4 regions of the Alcanivorax xiamenensis genome follow, and region 3 is predicted to be linked to each of the others. Evidence: predicted binding sites of a transcription regulator. Region 3 holds the regulator's gene; each other region holds the start of a gene.
The links. The regulator PhoB, encoded in region 3, activates phosphate uptake and scavenging genes when phosphate is short. The targets are predictions, from matches to a motif close to TGTCATANNNNTGTCANA.
Positions count from the first base shown of each region.

Region 1 (4,314 bases), on a different contig from region 3:
GGTAGCCCGGCAGACGGACCATGGTGCGCGCCTCGAAGCGCTGCCACAACCAGCTTCCCAGGCGGGTCGCCACCAGGGTGCCGACCAGGAAACAAAACACCACCAGCACCGCCACCACCACCCAGTCGGCGGCGAACTTCGGCAACCCGAAAGTGTGCACCACGAACCGGGTGAACGGCGCGATCAGGCTGGTGACCGCATCGTAAAGCCACTTGAAGAAGAACGCGATGATCGAGATCGGCAGCAGAATGATGACACCGCCGATCAGCGATTTGCGCACGAAAAACCAGAAACCTCGGTCCGCTTTCATGGGGCTGCTTCCGGAAACTGATACCAGATTTTGTTGACGTAAAGACAACGTTCCCCGGTGGGGGTTCTCACCCAGGCCTCATCGTCTTCCCGTTTACCAAGCAAAGCCCGGGCCAGGGGCGCATCAACGCTGATATAGCCACGCCCGCCGTCGGCCTCATCCGGCCCAACCAAACGGTAACGGTGGTTTTCACCGTCCTCATCCTCCACTTCCACCCAGGCGCCAAAGAACACCTTGCCGGTATCCTCCGGCGGCCGGTCCACCACCACCATGCCGTCCAGGCGTTTGCTGAGAAAGCGAATCCGGCGGTCAATTTCGCGCAGTTGCTTCTTGCCGTAGATATATTCGGCGTTCTCCGAACGGTCTCCCTGGGCGGCGGCTTCCTGCACCGCCTGCGTCACCTGAGGGCGGGTTTCCTTCCACAGGGTCTGCAATTCCCGGTTCATGGTCTGATAGCCTTCTGGCGTGATGTATTTGGAACCCGGATTACCCCGGGGTCGCCAACGTCCCATAGCCTGCCTCAATGGATCAACCTTGCCGGCATTGGTAAACTGCCCGGCGCGCATCGCGCTATCATCTCGCGATTGCCACGTCACGGCCAGCGGCACCCCCGGGCCTGACACCGGCCGGCTTACCAAGCCCCCCATCGGGGCTGATGAGCCGAGGCTCGCAAACACGACGCCCACAGTAAGGTAACGCCCTATGTCCTTTCCCCGTGCACCCTGGCCGCATACCCGCATGCGCCGCATGCGCAAAGACGATTTCTCCCGCCGCATGATGCGCGAATCCGTGCTCACGCCCAGCGACCTGATCTACCCGGTGTTCATCATCGAAGGTGAGAACCGCACCGAAGCGGTGGCCTCGATGCCCGGTATCGAGCGCATGAGCATCGACCTGTTATGCCGCGAAGCGGAGCAACTGGCGGCCCTGGGCGTTCCGGCGATGGCACTGTTCCCGTCCACTCCGGCGGAGGCCAAAAGTCTGGACGCGGCGGAAGCCTGGAACCCGGACGGCCTGGTCCAGCGCTGCACCCGGGCGATCAAGGCGGCGGTGCCGGAAATGGCGGTGATCACCGACGTGGCCCTTGACCCGTTCACCATCCACGGCCAGGACGGCATCCTCGACGAAGACGGGTATGTGCTCAACGAGGAAACGGTGCGGGCACTGGTTCGCCAGGCGCTCTCCCATGCCGAGGCCGGCGCCGATTTTGTCGCGCCGTCGGACATGATGGACGGTCGCATCGGCGAGATTCGCCAGACCCTGGAAGACAATCAGTACATTCACACCCGTATCATGGCCTACTCCGCCAAGTACGCTTCCGCCTACTACGGTCCGTTCCGGGACGCGGTGGGCTCCGCCAGCAACCTGGGCAAGGCGGACAAGAACACCTATCAGATGGACCCGGGCAACTCCGACGAAGCCCTCCATGAGATCGCACTGGATCTGGCCGAGGGCGCGGACGTGGTGATGGTGAAACCCGGCATGCCCTACCTGGACGTAATCCGGCGTGTCAGGGACGAGTTCAAGGTGCCGGTGTTCGCCTATCAGGTCAGCGGCGAGTACGCCATGCACATGGCCGCCTTCCAGAACGGCTGGCTGGACGAGGACAAGGTCATAATGGAGTCCCTGCTGGCGTTCAAGCGGGCCGGCGCCAGCGGCATCCTCACTTACTTCGCCAAACGCGCGGCGCAACGGCTGCAAAACAAGCCCTCCTGAATAACCGCCGCTGTAGCTTGCCTGCAAACGAAAGGGCTTTCGGCCCCAAACGATTCGCTTGCAAGCAAGCTTCCCACAGCGGCTTCATCGCAATCTCCATGTCTTTTGCTTTTCGCTGTCAACTGTCCACTATCCACGGTTAACTGCCTCCCCCTCTTCCTGTCATTCGCTTGTCACGTTAATGTCATCCAATAAGTGCCTCTCCCAGGCCCAGGATGTCATCATGAACGCCAACGCCAATCCGCCGTCCATGGACTTGAGCAGTCCCGACAATTACATCAACCGTGAACTGAGCCTGCTGCAGTTCAATCTGCGGGTGCTGGAACAGGCCATGGATGAGCGCCATCCCCTGATGGAACGCCTCAACTTCCTGTTGATTTTCTCCTCCAATATGGACGAGTTCTTCGAGATCCGGGTGGCGGGATTGCGTAATCAGATGGAAACCGGCACCGGCACGCCGGGACCGGATGGCATGCTTCCCCAGGAGGTATTGCCGGAAATTTCGCGCATTACCCATGAAGCGGTGCAGCGCCAGTATCACATCCTGCAGGACATCCTGCTGCCAGCACTGGCCGCGGAAGGCGTCCATTTCCTGCGCCGCGAGCATTTGACCGAAGTCCAGGCCGAGTGGGTGAAGAAGTATTTCCGGGACCAGGTCTATCCTGTGCTCACGCCCATTGCCCTGGATCCGGCCCACCCTTTCCCGCGCCTGGTCAACAAGAGCCTCAATTTCATCGTGCCTCTGGATGGCAAGGACGCTTTCGGCCGTTCCACCGGGCTTGCCATCGTGCCGGCGCCGCGATCACTGCCTCGTCTGATCCGGCTGCCCGACGAAGTGTGCGAAAACGGCGACGATAACTTCATCTTTCTTTCGTCCATGATCCATGCCCATGTCAGCGATCTGTTTCCGGGCATGAAAGCCACCGGTTGCTATCAGTTCCGCGTCACCCGGAACGCGGATCTGGAAGTGGACGAGGACGTGGAGGATCTGGCCAGCGCGCTCAAAGGGGAGCTGCTGTCCCGGCGCTACGGTGACGAAGTGCGATTGGAAGTGGCCGACAACTGCCCCCAGCACCTGATCGAGTATCTGCTGGAACAGTTCGAACTGGGCCCGGAAGACGCTTACAAAGCCAACGGCCCGGTGAACCTGGCGCGCATGTTCACCAGCGTCAACCGGCCGCGTCTGCACTATCCGCCTTTCACTCCCCGGGTACCGGCGCCGGTGAGGAAATACGAGAGCATTTTCGACGCCATCGACCAGGGTGACATCCTGCTGCACCATCCGTTCGAGAGTTTCAGTCCGGTGGTCAATCTGTTGGCGGAAGCGGCGCGGGACCCCAAGGTTCTGGCGATCAAACAAACGCTGTACCGTACCGGCACCAACTCGGAAATCCTGGATCATCTGGAAACCGCCGCCCGCAACGGCAAGGAAGTGATCGCGGTGGTCGAGCTGCGCGCCCGCTTCGACGAGGAGTCCAACATCGAGGGGGCCCGTCGCTTGCAGGAAGCCGGCGCCATCGTGGTGTATGGCGTGGTGGGCTATAAAACCCACTCAAAAATGCTGTTGGTGCTGCGCCGGGACGGCGACGGCATGAAGCGTTACGCTCATCTGGGTACCGGCAATTACCATACTAAAACCACCAAGTTCTACACCGACTACGGGATGCTCACCGCCGAACCGGGTATCTGCCAGGACGTGCACAAGATCTTTCAGGAACTCACCGGCATGGGTAAGGCGGCGCGGCTCAAGCAGCTCAAGCATGCGCCGTTCACCCTGCACCCCAGTCTGATGGAGTGGATCGAGTTCGAGACCGAGCAGGCCCGTGCCGGCAAACCGGCGCGGATCATCGCCAAGTTCAACTCCCTCACCGAGGAACGCATCATGCAGGCGCTGTACCGGGCCAGTCAGGCGGGGGTGGAGATTGATCTGATCGTGCGCGGGATTTGTTGTCTGCGGCCGGGCATCCCCGGTCTGTCGGAAAACATTCGGGTGCGCTCCATCATCGGCCGCTTCCTGGAACACACCCGCATTTACCATTTCCACCACGCGGGCGAGGACCTGGTGTACTGCGCCAGCGCCGACTGGATGGATCGCAATCTGTTCAATCGGGTGGAGACCTGCTTCCCGGTCAATGATCCCAAGCTCAAGAAACAGATACTGGAAGAGGGATTGCACTTCTATCTGCGCGACAACACCCAGGCCTGGCTGTTGAACGCGGACGGCAGCTATCAACGCGCCGCGCCGGCCGCCGACGAGGAGCCGTTCCTGGCCCAGCAGGCCTTGCTGG
Region 1 is NZ_AQPF01000015.1:31,055-35,368, reverse strand. Features, by position in the region: gene A6D6_RS11125 (DUF502 domain-containing protein) at 1-310, opposite strand, end outside; gene greB (transcription elongation factor GreB) at 307-822, opposite strand; gene hemB (porphobilinogen synthase) at 1,013-2,026, shown strand; gene ppk1 (polyphosphate kinase 1) at 2,250-4,314, shown strand, end outside.
Region 1: a site for PhoB is predicted at 2,187-2,204, ahead of ppk1 (polyphosphate kinase 1). Genes of this name have one in related genera too.

Region 2 (4,314 bases), on a different contig from region 3:
CTCAGCCACCCATTCCTCGCGGGTGTTCAGGTAGTCCTGGAAAAGGGGCGCGGCGGGGTCTGTAATGTCATACACCATGATGCCCCCCATCCGCTCCAGGCCCAGGAACAGGAAGTATTTGTCACCGATCTGGCCGATGGTCAGGCCTTCGGGCTCCGGGCCTTTGTTGTCGCTGCGGTCGTCGAAGGTGCTGCCTTCTTCGTGGTTGCTATTGAAAAAGGTCTTGCAGTCGAGGGCGCGTTCGGCGCCCAGCTTGCATTCGTCGCTGGCCAGGAAGGTTTCGATGGCGTCGCCGGAATCCCATACCAGGGCGCCGTCCTCGTTCCAGATCGAGAAGGACCGGGTGCCGAAGGCATAGAGGTCGTCATACATGAGGCGGTCGCCGTTGGCGTCTTCCAGACCCTGCTCGTTGAACATCACCGGGTTGCCAGCCTCGTCGGTGCGATAGCCTTCGGTCCAGGTGATGTTGAGACGGCCGAGTTTCTCATCATCGCGGCAGTCGCCAGGATCGCCGGCGGTGGCGCCGCAGTAGGCGAAGGTTTCCGGATTGAGCAGGGCGCCGACGGCGAGGGCGCGCAGGTGGGCCGGCAGATCGTCGCCGCAGCGGCGATCAAAACCGTTGGCGTGGACCAGATGTTTTACGCGCCATTCCTCGACGAAGCCCTGGCTCGCATCGCCGTCGCAGGGCACGGCGTCCTCGGTGCCGAAATAGGCGGCATTGTCCTCGCCCCAGGCGCGGGCGTCGCCCTCGTTGGCGGTGACCAGATAGGTGGCGTCACCGGATGGGTAGGCGGCGATGGCATCCGGCAGGTACAGGCCTTTGACGCCGGGCCAGGTGGTGATGTTGATGGCGCCGTCGTCATCGGAGACGTCGAGCCCGTTGCCGGCTTCACCGTGGTCCTTTGCGCCCAGTGCGACCACGTCGTTGACGGTGGCGCTGGCGATATCGACGATGGCCAGTGCGTTATTTTCCTGCAGAGTGACCCAGGCCTTGCTGCTGTCGGCGGAAACCGCGATGTATTCCGGTTCCAGGTCCATGGCCACGGACGCGTCGGGGCCGAAAATGCGCACGCCGTTGGCCAACAACTCGTCCTTGCGGTCGTTGAAGGCGGTGAAATCCGCGATAGCGGGCTGCGGGCTGGCCGGTTCGGTAATATCGACGACACTGATGGAGCCTTCCGGGTCCACACTGTAATCGTCGCTGGGCTCGCCTTCGTTGGCGAGCAGAACGTACCGGCCGTTCGGGGTGAAGGTCACCATGTCCGGTTGAGCGCCAACCGTCGTGGTGGAGATCAGCTCGAGGGTGTCGGCCTCATACAGCGCCAGATGGCCCTGGTCGGTCTTGGTCGGTGCCTCCACCGCCAGCGCCACCAGATCGCCGTGCACGGCGACGCTGTTGACCACGGTGCCCTCGCCAATGGTTTCGGTGGTCAGGGTGTCGGCGTGCACCGGGTTGGCCGGGTCGCTCAGATCCAATACATCCACCGCGCCTTTCCGGGCGTTGACCACGAAAGCCCGCTTGGTGCCGGCGTGGTAGGCGGGAATTTCCGCCGCGCTGACACCGAATTCGCCGCTGCTGTAGCGGCCGAGCAGTTGCAGGCTGATGCTTTCCGGGGTGATTACCGGCGGCGCCGGGTTGTCGTTGTTGTCGCTGTCTCCCCCACAGGCACTGAGGGCGGCGGCCAATACCGTAGTGGTGGCCAGAAGTCGCCAAGTCGCCATGAATCGTCTCCCGTTGTCATTTTGGTTGCCCTTGGGGTGTACAGAACGGCGATGACACTGGTGTGACGAAACGGTGACCGCCGCATGACGGCGGTCTCGTGAACAGGCTCTTAATCCTTCAGTAAGCGGCGCAGCACTTTGCCGGCGGGGGTGGCCGGCAGGCTATCGACAAAGGCGATGTGGCGTGGGTATTTATACGCCGCCATGTGCTCCCTGGCCCAATCGATCAGATCCTGCTCGCTGACCTTGTCTTTGTGGTCGGGTTTGAGCACCACGAACAGTTTGACGGTCTCGCCGCGTTTGTCATCGGGAATACCAATGGCCGCGCTCTGGGCAATGGCCGGGTGATCCTGCATCAGTGCTTCCACGTCTTCCGGAAAAACGCTGTAGCCGGAACACTTGATCATTTCCTTTACCCGGCCGGTGAAGAACAGATAGCCGTCCTCGTCCAGGTAACCGACATCGCCGGTGTGCACCCAGCCGTCACGCAGCGTCTCGGCGGTGGCTTCGTCCCGCTTCCAGTAGCCTTTGAACACCGCTGGATTGCGCACCACGATCTCTCCGCTCTGGTTGGGACCCAGTGGCGCTTTGTTTTCCATATCGAGAATGCGGATCTCGTTGCCCGCCACCGGCACACCGCAGCTGCCCCACTTGATGCGATCCTTGGGCATGAAGGTATCGGAAGTGTGGGTTTCGCTCAGGCCATAGGAGGCTTCGTGCATCTGACAGCCGGTCAGCGCCTTCCATTCCTCGGCCAGCTTTTCCGTCACCGGCATGCCGAAGCTGGTGGCCGGGTTATTGATCAGGCTGCTCAGGTCGTAGTCGCGGATGTTGGGCATGTCCAGCAGCGCCCGGTTCATCGGCGCGATGGAGTACCACATGTCACAACGGTATTGGTGCAACGCCCTGGCGGTGGTTTCCGGATCGAAGCGCGCCAGGATCACGGTGGTGCGCCGGGCGTATACCGGCATGTACACGCCCATGTTCATGCCGGCGATATGGCACAGAGGCGCGATGGCCAGACCAATGCCATCCGCCTTCAGGCGGTTGGCCTGGAACGACGCCGCCATTTTGAACAGGCTGCTGCCGTAGCTGAGCATGGCCCCCTTGGGGCGGCCAGTGGTGCCGGAGGTGAACGTCATCAGGCCGATACCGTTCCAAAGATCGGCGGACGGCAATTCGGTCAGCGGTACTGTGTCGCGTAATACCAGGCTGAGATCCACGGTGTCCGCCGGCGCCTGGTCCGGTTCGTCCAGCAGTTCGCCGGGGATTTCCAGGGTCGGCTCCGCCGGCAGGTAGTCGCCGTAGGCGAGAGTCAGAACTGTGTTCAGGGTCGGGACCTGATCCCGAACCTGAGCGACATTGGGGTACAGATTGCGCGCGGCGATCAGCGCGCAAACCTCGGCGTTGCTCAACTGGTAGGCGATTTCCGCCGCTTTGTACTGCGGGTTCACCGGTGTCACGATACCGCCCAGGCTTTGAACCGCGTAGTGCGCAATGATGTACTGCGGGCAGTTCTGCATGTACAGCGCTACCCGGTCACCTTCGCCAACGCCTTGCTGGCTCAGGTAGGCGGCAAGGCGGCGTACCTTGTCGCCCACCTCGCCCCAGGTCAGCTCGGTGCCGTAATAAATGTAGGCGCGGCGATCGGGCACTTCCTCGGCGTGCTGTTGCAGGTATTCATGCAGAGGTTTCTCGCCGCGCAGGTATTCCACGGTCTCTCCGGCCCAGGCGGAACCGGGGACCGCGACCGGATTGAACTCGGCTTGGGTCTGGCTGGACATCAGGTTGCTCTCCTTATCGGCCTCATCGGCCTCGATCAATACAAAGAGCGCCCCGACCTGCCTCTGACGGCGGGGCGCTAAAAAAATGGCCGGGCGCCCTTTTTAACGTCGCTTCAGCGATGGCCCCGCGGGTGACCGCGGGCGGCGGTCATAAAAAGGCATCACCCGTGACCCTGGGTGGTGGGATCAAGTGCCGCGCGCAGGGACTCGCCCAGGGTGTTGAAGGCCACCGCGGTGATCATGATCAGCACCCCGGGGGCGTACATTTGCTCGGGCACGATGGACATGTACAGGTAACCCCGGGCGATCATCGAGCCCCAGCTCACCTCGGGCAGCTGCACGCCGAGGCCAAGAAAGCTCAAACTCGCCTCGGCCAGCAACGCCACCGCCAGCAGCAAGGTGCTCTGCACGATCACCGGTTGAACCGCGTTCGGCAGTACGTGTTTGATCAGCAGTCGTGCCGGCGAGGCACCGAAGCAGCGCGCCGCGTCCACGTACAGTTCCTGTCGTACCACCAGGGTGCGGGCGCGAATCAGCCGGGCGATCTGCGGTGCGAACACCAGCCCCACGGAAATCATCGCGTTGGTCAGACCGATGCCCATGGCGCCGGTGACCGCCACCGCCAGAATGATGGCCGGGAACGACAGGAAGGTATCGATCAGGCGGCTGATGACGGTGTCCACCCAGCCGCCGGCGAAGCCGGCAATCAGTCCCAGCGGCAGGCCGATCACCAGTGCCACGGAAACCGCCAGTAGCGCCGCGTAGAGGGAATTGGCGCCACCATGGATCAGACGGCTCAACACATCCC
Region 2 is NZ_AQPF01000019.1:51,650-55,963, reverse strand. Features, by position in the region: gene A6D6_RS12595 (choice-of-anchor I family protein) at 1-1,722, opposite strand, end outside; gene A6D6_RS12590 (class I adenylate-forming enzyme family protein) at 1,833-3,506, opposite strand; gene A6D6_RS12585 (ABC transporter permease) at 3,668-4,314, opposite strand, start outside.
Region 2: a site for PhoB is predicted at 1,773-1,790, ahead of A6D6_RS12595 (choice-of-anchor I family protein). Genes of this name have one in related genera too.

Region 3 (4,314 bases):
TGGGAAGCTGCCTTGGCAGCGAACGGTTTCAACTTGGGCGCTATTGCGCCAACGCGGTGGGTTTGCTCACCAGCCGCTCCTGCGGGAAATGGCAGGTAAAGACGCTGCCCTTGCCCAGTTCGCTGCGAATCTCCAGCCTTGCCCCATGACGGATTAGCACATGCTTGACGATGGCCAGCCCCAGGCCGGTACCGCCGGTCTGTGTCACCCGGCTGTTGTCGGGCCGGTAGAAGCGCTCGGTCAGGCGCGGAATGTGTTTCGGGTCGATACCGATGCCGTCGTCGGAGACGGAAAAATGGGCGCCTTTGTCGTCCTGCCACCAGCGGATCAGGATATGGCCGCCTTCCGGCGTGTACTTCACCGCGTTGGTGATCAGATTGCCGAAGGCGCTTTCCAGTTCCGCCGGGTTGGCCACCAGCCGGGCGGTCTCCGGTACTTCCAGAACAATCTCATGATGCTTGTCCGGCGCCAGTGCCAGGGCGCTCTCGCGCATGCGCTTGAGCATGCCATGCACGGTTACCGCCTGGTGAGTATTGTCGGTATTGGTGCTTTCCAGCCGCGACAGCAGCAGCAAGTCATGCACCAGGGCTTCCATGCGTTGGGACTGGTTGGCCATTTGTGACAGCGCCCGGCGTAACCGGGTTTGTTCTTCCGGCACGGTGTCCTGCAGTGTTTCCAGATAGCCCTTGAGTACGGTCAGCGGCGTTTTCAGCTCATGGCTGACGTTGGCGACGAAATCCTTTCGCATCTCTTCCAGGTGATGCAACCGGGTGACATCGCGGGCCAGGATCAACTGATCACCGACGCCGAACTCGGTGATACGGAATTGCAGGATACGGTTGTCGTCCACCGGCCCGGGGATTTCCAGCGGTTCACGAAAATCGCCCCGGGACAGGTATTCGGTGAAGCGGGGGTGGCGGATCAGGTTGGTGAGCGGCTGGCCGAGATCCTTTTCCTCGTTCAGGCCCATCAGCCGGTGCGCGGCGTGATTCCAGTATTCCAGGTAACCATGGCTGTCGATCAGCACCACCGCGTCTTCCAGCGCATTCACCGATTGCTGGGCGCGAAGAATGATGCCCTGCAGGTTCTCCTGCGCGCGCCTCTCCTGCTGAAACAGGTGTTCCAGCCGGGTATAGAACTCGCCCCACAGCCCGACGCTGTCCGGCGGTTCGGTATGCTCTTCGCGGATCAGCCAGGTGTAGAGGGCAAACAGCTGGCGGGTGCTCCAGATGATGTAGCCGAGCAGGCCCACCACCAGGGGCCAGACGTTCTGTACCGCCAAGGCCGCCACCAGCGACAGCGCGATCAGAACAATGATGCGGTTTACTTCCTTGGCCAGACTGCTTTTCATTGGCCGTTGCTTCCTCTCTGGGCCGTGGCGGAGGGAGAGGCCCGTTCCAGCCGGCGCGATCCGTGCCAGGGCCGTATCAGGACACCTGGGCGGATTTTACCGAAAAGCGATAACCAGTGCCCCGCACGGTCTGAATGAAACCATCAAAGCCATGGGGTGCCAAGGCTTTGCGCAGCCGGCGAATGTGCACATCAATGGTACGGTCCTCCACGTACACATTGGCGCCCCAGACCTGATCCAGCAACTGGGTTCGGGAATAGGCCCGTTCCTGATGGCTCATGAAGAACTCAAGCAGGCGGTATTCGGTGGGGCCCATGTCCACGGGGGTGCCGTGGGCGCTGATGCGATGGCTGACCGGATCCAGACACAGGCCCTGGACGTCGATTTCCTTCTCACCGGCGGCGGCGGAGGAGCGGCGCAGTACCGCCCGGATACGCGCGATCAGTTCGCGGGTGGAGAAGGGCTTGGTGACGTAATCGTCGGCGCCCACGTCCAGTCCCTGGATCTTGTTATCTTCCTCACTTTTGGCGGTGAGCATGATGATTGGCACTTCGCTGGTGTTGTCGTCCCGTTTCAGGCGACGAGCCAGTTCGATACCGCTTATCGAGGGCAGCATCCAGTCCAGCAAGACCAGGTCCGGCCGTTCGTCAACGATGCGTTCGTGGGCCTGCTGGGCGCTTTCGGCTTCGAGCACGTCGAAATCGGCCAGTTCGAGAGCCACGGACACCATCTCCCGGATGGCCGGCTCGTCATCGACAATGAGGATGCGATTTTTTGACATAGTTCGGTCTTCCGCTTTCCCGCCCGGATGTGGGGAGCCTCATTAGATGGCTTTTTTATGACATCTTGATGACAGATTTGCCAACCTTTTCGCCGCCGCTTACGGCATTGCGCCATGCGGCGGCGTTCTCGCGGGGGTCACAAATATTGCAGAAACAGGCCGACGAACACGCAGGCACCCACCCAATGGTTGTTGAGAAAGGCGTGAAAACAGGGCCAGCGCTCCCGATAGCGGATACGCCATTGCTGATGAACGAACAGGGCAAGGGCGCCCAGCAGGCCCAGATACCAGGGCAGGCCGAAGCCCAGGCGCAGCCCCACCAGCACCAGTCCGGCCAGAACCAGGCCCTGGAGAATGCCGATGATCACCTTGTCCAGATCCCCGAACAGAATGGCGGTGCTTTTGATTCCGATCTTGAGGTCGTCCTCGCGGTCGCACATGGCGTATTCCGTATCGTAGGCCACTGTCCACAGCAGATTGATGATGAACAGCAGCCAGGCGATCGGCGGCACGCTGGCGGTTTCGGCACCGAACGCCATGGGAATGGCCCAACTGAAGGCAGCGCCCAGCACCACCTGGGGCAGATTGGTGAAGCGCTTGGTGAATGGATAAAGAATGGCCAGTCCGAGCCCGCCGAACGCCAGCCAGAAGGTGAAGCGGTTGAGGAATAACACCAGGATCAGGGCGATGAACAGCAAGCCCACGAACAATCCCAGGGCCTGTTTGGCGCTCAGGGCGCCGGTGGCCAGCGGACGACCCCGGGTGCGCTCCACCGAACCATCGAAATCACGGTCGGCGAAGTCATTGATCACGCAGCCGGCCGCTCGCATCACGAACACCCCGAGCACGAAGATGGCGATGTTCTTCAGACTCGGCGTGCCGTCAGCAGCGATCCACAGTGCCCACAGCGTGGGCCACATCAGCAGCATGCTGCCGATCGGTCGATCCAGACGCATGAGCTGAATCCAGGGCCACAGCGACGGATAACGGTGTTCCACGAAAGCCAGCATGATTGTTCCTTCTATCTGTTCCCCGACCTATTGTTCTCCGACCAGGGGCCAGAGCGCGGGCAGAAAGTATTCCGCCACCAGTAACGGTCGTCCCCTTTTGACGAAACGGGTCTGGCGCCCCCAGCAGGGCCCGCGGCCGGCTGGCGACAGGCCATGACGGACCCACACCTGATCCCGATGCGCCTCGGGATAACGGTATAACTCACTGCCCAGCGAACGGCCACCCATATGCGCCAGATTGCGGTTGGCCCAGCGCAGACTGAGCAGCGGCAGGACGCTGCGGGCTTCCACCACCGGAGTGCCGCGCAGCATCAGGGTGACTTCCCGGATCAGCGCGATGCGGCGTCCACTCTGGTGCAATTGTTCGCGTTCATAAGTGGCGGGGACCGCCACCAGGGAGCGGGTGTGTTCCACATGAAAAGCGCCGTGGCGGCGCAGACGGACGGTCAGGGAACCGGGATCACCGAGCCAGTCGCGGATGAGCGGTGGGACGGTAAGACGATCCAGTGGGCGCCATTTCGGGTCGGCGTCCAGAGGTGAATTTGGCATAGTGTGACACTCCGCTCTCGACCGGCGGCGTGGACTATGGCGCAAGGCGGCGCGGGGAGCAAGAGAGCGGCACGAATCTGGCAGGGTCGCCGCCAGGATGGGGGTGGTGGTGGTGAGGTTATCGGCCCCGCCGCCATGGTGACATCCGTTGATGTCATTGATTTTTCAGGACGGCGTGGCTACGTTAGCGGGCCCCTGGTTTCCGGCCCCTGGCGCTGTCCGGGATACTGATCAACGAGGTATGACATGAAGAAATGGGAATGTGTGGTGTGCGGCTTCATCTATGACGAGGCGGAAGGGCTCCCCGAGGAGGGCATCGAGCCCGGCACCAAGTGGGAAGACATCCCCGACGATTGGGTATGTCCGGACTGCGGCGTCGGTAAGGAAGATTTCGAAATGGTGGAAATCTGAGCGACCGCCATTCCCGTCCCTGGCACCACCCTGGCACCACATAAGGAGCGCCAATGAAGCCCATCGTAGTGATCGGATCCGGTCTGGCCGGATTCAACGTGGTCAAGGAATTCCGCAAGCTGGACAAGGAAACGCCACTGGTGGTGCTGACCGCCGACGACGGCCGCAGTTATTCCAAGCCGATGCTTTCCACCGGTTTCACCAAGGAAAAA
Region 3 is NZ_AQPF01000001.1:272,742-277,055, forward strand. Features, by position in the region: gene phoR (phosphate regulon sensor histidine kinase PhoR) at 41-1,351, opposite strand; gene phoB (phosphate regulon transcriptional regulator PhoB) at 1,428-2,132, opposite strand; gene ubiA (4-hydroxybenzoate octaprenyltransferase) at 2,270-3,142, opposite strand; gene A6D6_RS01240 (chorismate--pyruvate lyase family protein) at 3,170-3,691, opposite strand; gene rd (rubredoxin) at 3,938-4,102, shown strand; gene A6D6_RS01250 (NAD(P)/FAD-dependent oxidoreductase) at 4,156-4,314, shown strand, end outside.

Region 4 (4,314 bases), on a different contig from region 3:
GGCCCAATCGTAAAGCTGCTCCAGCGCGCAGGAAATCAGGGTATCGGCCAACAGGGAGAGGTCCGCCACGGTGCTGTGATAGTCGCCCTGCCCGGCCAGGTCCCGCCAGATGATGCGGGCCATATGGCGCTGACGCAGCCGCCGCAGCACCTGTTTCAACTCATCCTCGCCGGCGCAGGCAGCCACCGCCTGTTGCACCTGGGTAACCAGGGACATCGCATCCAGGCGTTGATTCAGGGAGTGCTCAAGCAACCAGGGTCCCAGCTCACCGTCACGAATGAACTGTTCCGCCACGAAGTCGGAACCCGCCCAGACCTTGGGCAGATCGGCGCGCAGAGCATCAGGCAGGGTATGGCCCGCCTCCTGAAACCGTTGCCAATGCTGGCCAACCAGCTGAGCAAGGTCATCGGGCAGGCCGGAATAGTCCGGTTCTGTCATGGGTGGTATTGTCCACAGCCTCGGGAAACAAGGAAAGGCCCGGTCCGGGCTTTTCCGCTGGCACGCTGGCACGCTGGCACGCTGGCACGCTGGCACGCTGGCACGCTGGCACGCTGGCACGCTGGCACGCTGGCACGCTGGCACGCTGGCACGCTGGCACGCTGGCACGCTGGCACGCTGGCACGCTGGCACGCTGGCACGCTGGCACGCTGGCACGCTGGCACGCTGGCACGCTGGCACGCTGGCACGCTGGCACGCTGGCACGCTGGCACGCTGGCACGCTGGCACGCTGGCACGCTGGCACGCTGGCACGCTGGCACGCTGGCACGCTGGCACGCTGGCACGCTGGCACGCTGGCACGCTGGCACGCTGGCACGCTGGCACGAAACACGCTAAACCCGAAGCCAGATCGCTGGCAAACAATAGCGAGCATGTTTGCGCACCCGCGATGACAGCCTTCCCAAACAATCCGCCCTCCCCGTCTCGCTACAGGGTCGGCAAGCATGGCGTGCTAGCGTGCTGCGTGTATGCGTGTCAGCCCAACAGCATATCCGGGGATGGCGTTACCCGCATCACTTCTTCCACCGTGGTGAAGCCGGCGGCCACTTTCCGGGCACCGCTGATACGCAAGGGTTTCATCCCCCCACGCACCGCCTCGCGGGTAAGTGATTCGAGGTCTCCGCCACGATTAACCAGGCTTTTTACCGGCGCCGCCAGCGGCATGGCCTCATACACCCCCATGCGCCCCAGGTAGCCGGTACCCCGGCACTCCAGACAGCCCACCGGCCGATACCAGGTTTCCGGCGGAGTCATCTTGAAGGGCCGCACCAGCTCCCGCCAGGACGCCGCGTCCACCGCTTGCGGCGCCTTGCAATGCGGACACAGGGTCCGCACCAGCCGCTGGGCCATGACCCCGGTGACGGCGGCGGTGATCAGATAAGGTGGCACGCCGAGATCGGTGAGTCGCACGATCGACGACGGCGCGTCATTGGTATGCAGGGTGGACAACACCAGGTGACCGGTCAGCGCCGCCTGGATCGCCATTTCCGCGGTGGCCAGGTCACGGATCTCCCCGATCATGATGATGTCCGGATCCTGCCGCAGCATCGCCCGCACCCCTTCGGCGAAGCCGACGTCGATATTCGCCTGCACCTGCATCTGGTTGAAACTGGGCTCCACCATTTCGATCGGATCCTCGATGGTGCAGACATTGACCTCGCTGGTCGCCAGTTGCTTGAGCGTGGAATACAACGTGGTGGTTTTGCCGGAACCAGTGGGCCCGGTGACGAAGACGATACCGTGGGTGTGGCCGGTCATGGCCCGCCAGGCCTGATGATCCTCCTGGCTGAATCCCATTTGCGCGAAGCTGCGCACCAGCACCTCCGGATCAAAGATACGCATCACCATCTTCTCACCGAAGGCGGTGGGCAACGTGGACAGGCGCAATTCCACCTCATTGCCATCCGGGCTTTTGGTCTTGAGCCGGCCGTCCTGGGGTTTGCGTTTTTCCGCCACGTTGAGCCGGGACAGGATCTTGAGGCGGCTGGTCACCGCCGCCATCACCGGCGCGGGCAGTTCATAGACGTCATGCAGAACGCCATCGATCCGGAACCGCATGCGGCCGGTGTCCCGGCGCGGCTCCAGATGAATGTCGCTGGCACGCTGGGAAAACGCGTATTGCAGGATCCAGTCGACGATATTGACGATGTGCTGATCATCGGCGTCCGGCCGCCCCCGGCCAACTTCCAGCAGTTGCTCGAAGTTGGCGATATCCGTGCCCCCCTGCCCCCCGGAACGACGGGCACCGGCGATGGAGCGGCTGAGATTGTAGAATTCGATGCGATAGCGGCGCAGCGCCTCCGGATTGGCCAGCACCACCCGCACGGTCCGATCCCCCAGCACCTGCTGCAGATCCTCGCGCCAATCCAGACGGAACGGCTGATCGCAGCCCACCATCACCGTCTCCGCCGACACTTCCAGGGCCAGAATGCCATGGCGTTCGGCGAAGGCGTAGCTCATCACGTCGGTGACCCGGTCCACTTCCACCTTGAGCGGATCGATGTGATACAGGCTCAGACCGCTTTTTTCCGCCAACCAGGCGGTGAGCGCATCGATATCAAGGAAGACGTGCTCATTCTGACGATCGGCCAGCCGGTATTTCGCCACTACCTGTAGCGGATGCCAGCCCTGCTCGCTGCTTTCCCGTGGCGTTGTGGAAATCACATTGTAGTCTTCCCGGGTCACGCGCTGCTCTTCGAGCAGTTCACGCATGACCCAGCGAACATCCAGCTCAAACGTCCGGGACGAATGAGCCGCGGTGGTGGCCCCGATCACTACTACCCCCAAAAACCTAATTTACAATTAAGGAAATACTATCACCTATCCCCGGAATAGACAGCGGCGCTTTCCGGAACAGGCTCCGGCATTTCATGGAATAGGCAGCAGCGCCGCTATCCACTATACTCGCGCCCACTTCAGTGACGATTCCGTGACAGGGTTCCTATGTCCTTTGGCAGCTCCATCGCCGGCCTTTTTGGCCGATCGCCGATACGCCCCCTGCAAAAGCATTACGACACCGTGCACGATTGCGCTTTGGGCCTGGGCGATTTCTTCTCCGCGGTCCGCGACAATGACTGGGAACGCGCCCGCGAAGCCCGCCAGCGCATCGCCCAATTGGAAAACCAAGCCGACGAGCTGAAGAAAGAGTTCCGCCTCAACCTGCCCAAAAGCCTGTTCTTGCCGGTGCCCCGCTCCGATCTGCTGGAACTGGTCAGCGTGCAGGACAAGGTGGCCAACAAGGCCAAGGACATCGCCGGCCTCATGCTCGGCCGGCAAATGACGCTCCCTCCCAGCCTCGCCGATAGCATGACCGATTATCTGCAAGGCGCCATCGACACTTCCGCCCAGGCCAAGAAGGCCATCAATGAACTGGACGAACTGGTGGAAACCGGCTTCAGCGGCCGGGAAATCCGTCTGGTGGAAGAGCTCATCGAGGAACTGGATCGCCTGGAACGGGCCAACGACGACCAGCAGGTGCAGATCCGCGCCCGGCTGTTCAAATTGGAATCCGAACTGCCTCCGGTGGATGTGATGTTCCTGTACAAGATCATCGACTGGATCGGTGACCTGGCTGACCGCGCCCAAAAGGTCGGCGGCCATCTTCAATTGTTGCTTGCCCGCTAGGGTCCGGCAGACCAGCAGAGGTTCCCTATGGAGTGGATGCTCGAACACAGCACCCTGATGCTGCTCATTGCCGGCGGCGCCGGTTTCCTGATGGCCCTGGGCGTGGGCGCCAATGACGTCGCCAACGCCATGGGCACGTCGGTGGGGGCGCGGGCTCTCACCGTCAAACAGGCGGTTCTGATCGCCATCGTTTTCGAGTTCGCCGGGGCCTACCTGGCCGGCGGTGAGGTCACCGCCACCATCCGCAAGGGCATCATCGACGCCGAGGTTTTCAACCAGACCCCTCATTATCTGATCTACGGCATGCTCGCCGCATTACTGGCCGCCGGCATCTGGCTGGTGGTGGCTTCCTGGGCGGGCTGGCCGGTGTCGACCACCCATTCCATCGTCGGCGCCATTGTCGGCTTCGCCGCGGTCGGCGTCGGTATGGACGCGGTCCATTGGGGACAGGTGGGTTCCATCGTCGCCAGTTGGGTCACCTCGCCGCTGCTGGCGGGCTTTCTCTCTTTCGCCTTGATCAAGAGCGTGCAGAAACTGGTTCTCAACCATGACGACCCGTTCCAGCGGGCCAAGAAAGTGGTGCCGTTCTACATGTTCCTGGTGGGCTTCGTGATCACCAAGGTGACCCTGGTGAAAGGCCTCAAGCATGTGGGCCTGGAGATGAACTTCGCCTCCAGCACCCTGTGGGCGATC
Region 4 is NZ_AQPF01000026.1:38,014-42,327, forward strand. Features, by position in the region: gene glnE (bifunctional [glutamate--ammonia ligase]-adenylyl-L-tyrosine phosphorylase/[glutamate--ammonia-ligase] adenylyltransferase) at 1-438, opposite strand, end outside; gene A6D6_RS14520 (hypothetical protein) at 379-834, shown strand; gene tfpB (type IV pilus assembly ATPase TfpB) at 973-2,772, opposite strand; gene A6D6_RS14530 (TIGR00153 family protein) at 2,941-3,621, shown strand; gene A6D6_RS14535 (inorganic phosphate transporter) at 3,649-4,314, shown strand, end outside.
Region 4: a site for PhoB is predicted at 2,915-2,932, ahead of A6D6_RS14530 (TIGR00153 family protein). Genes of this name have one in related genera too.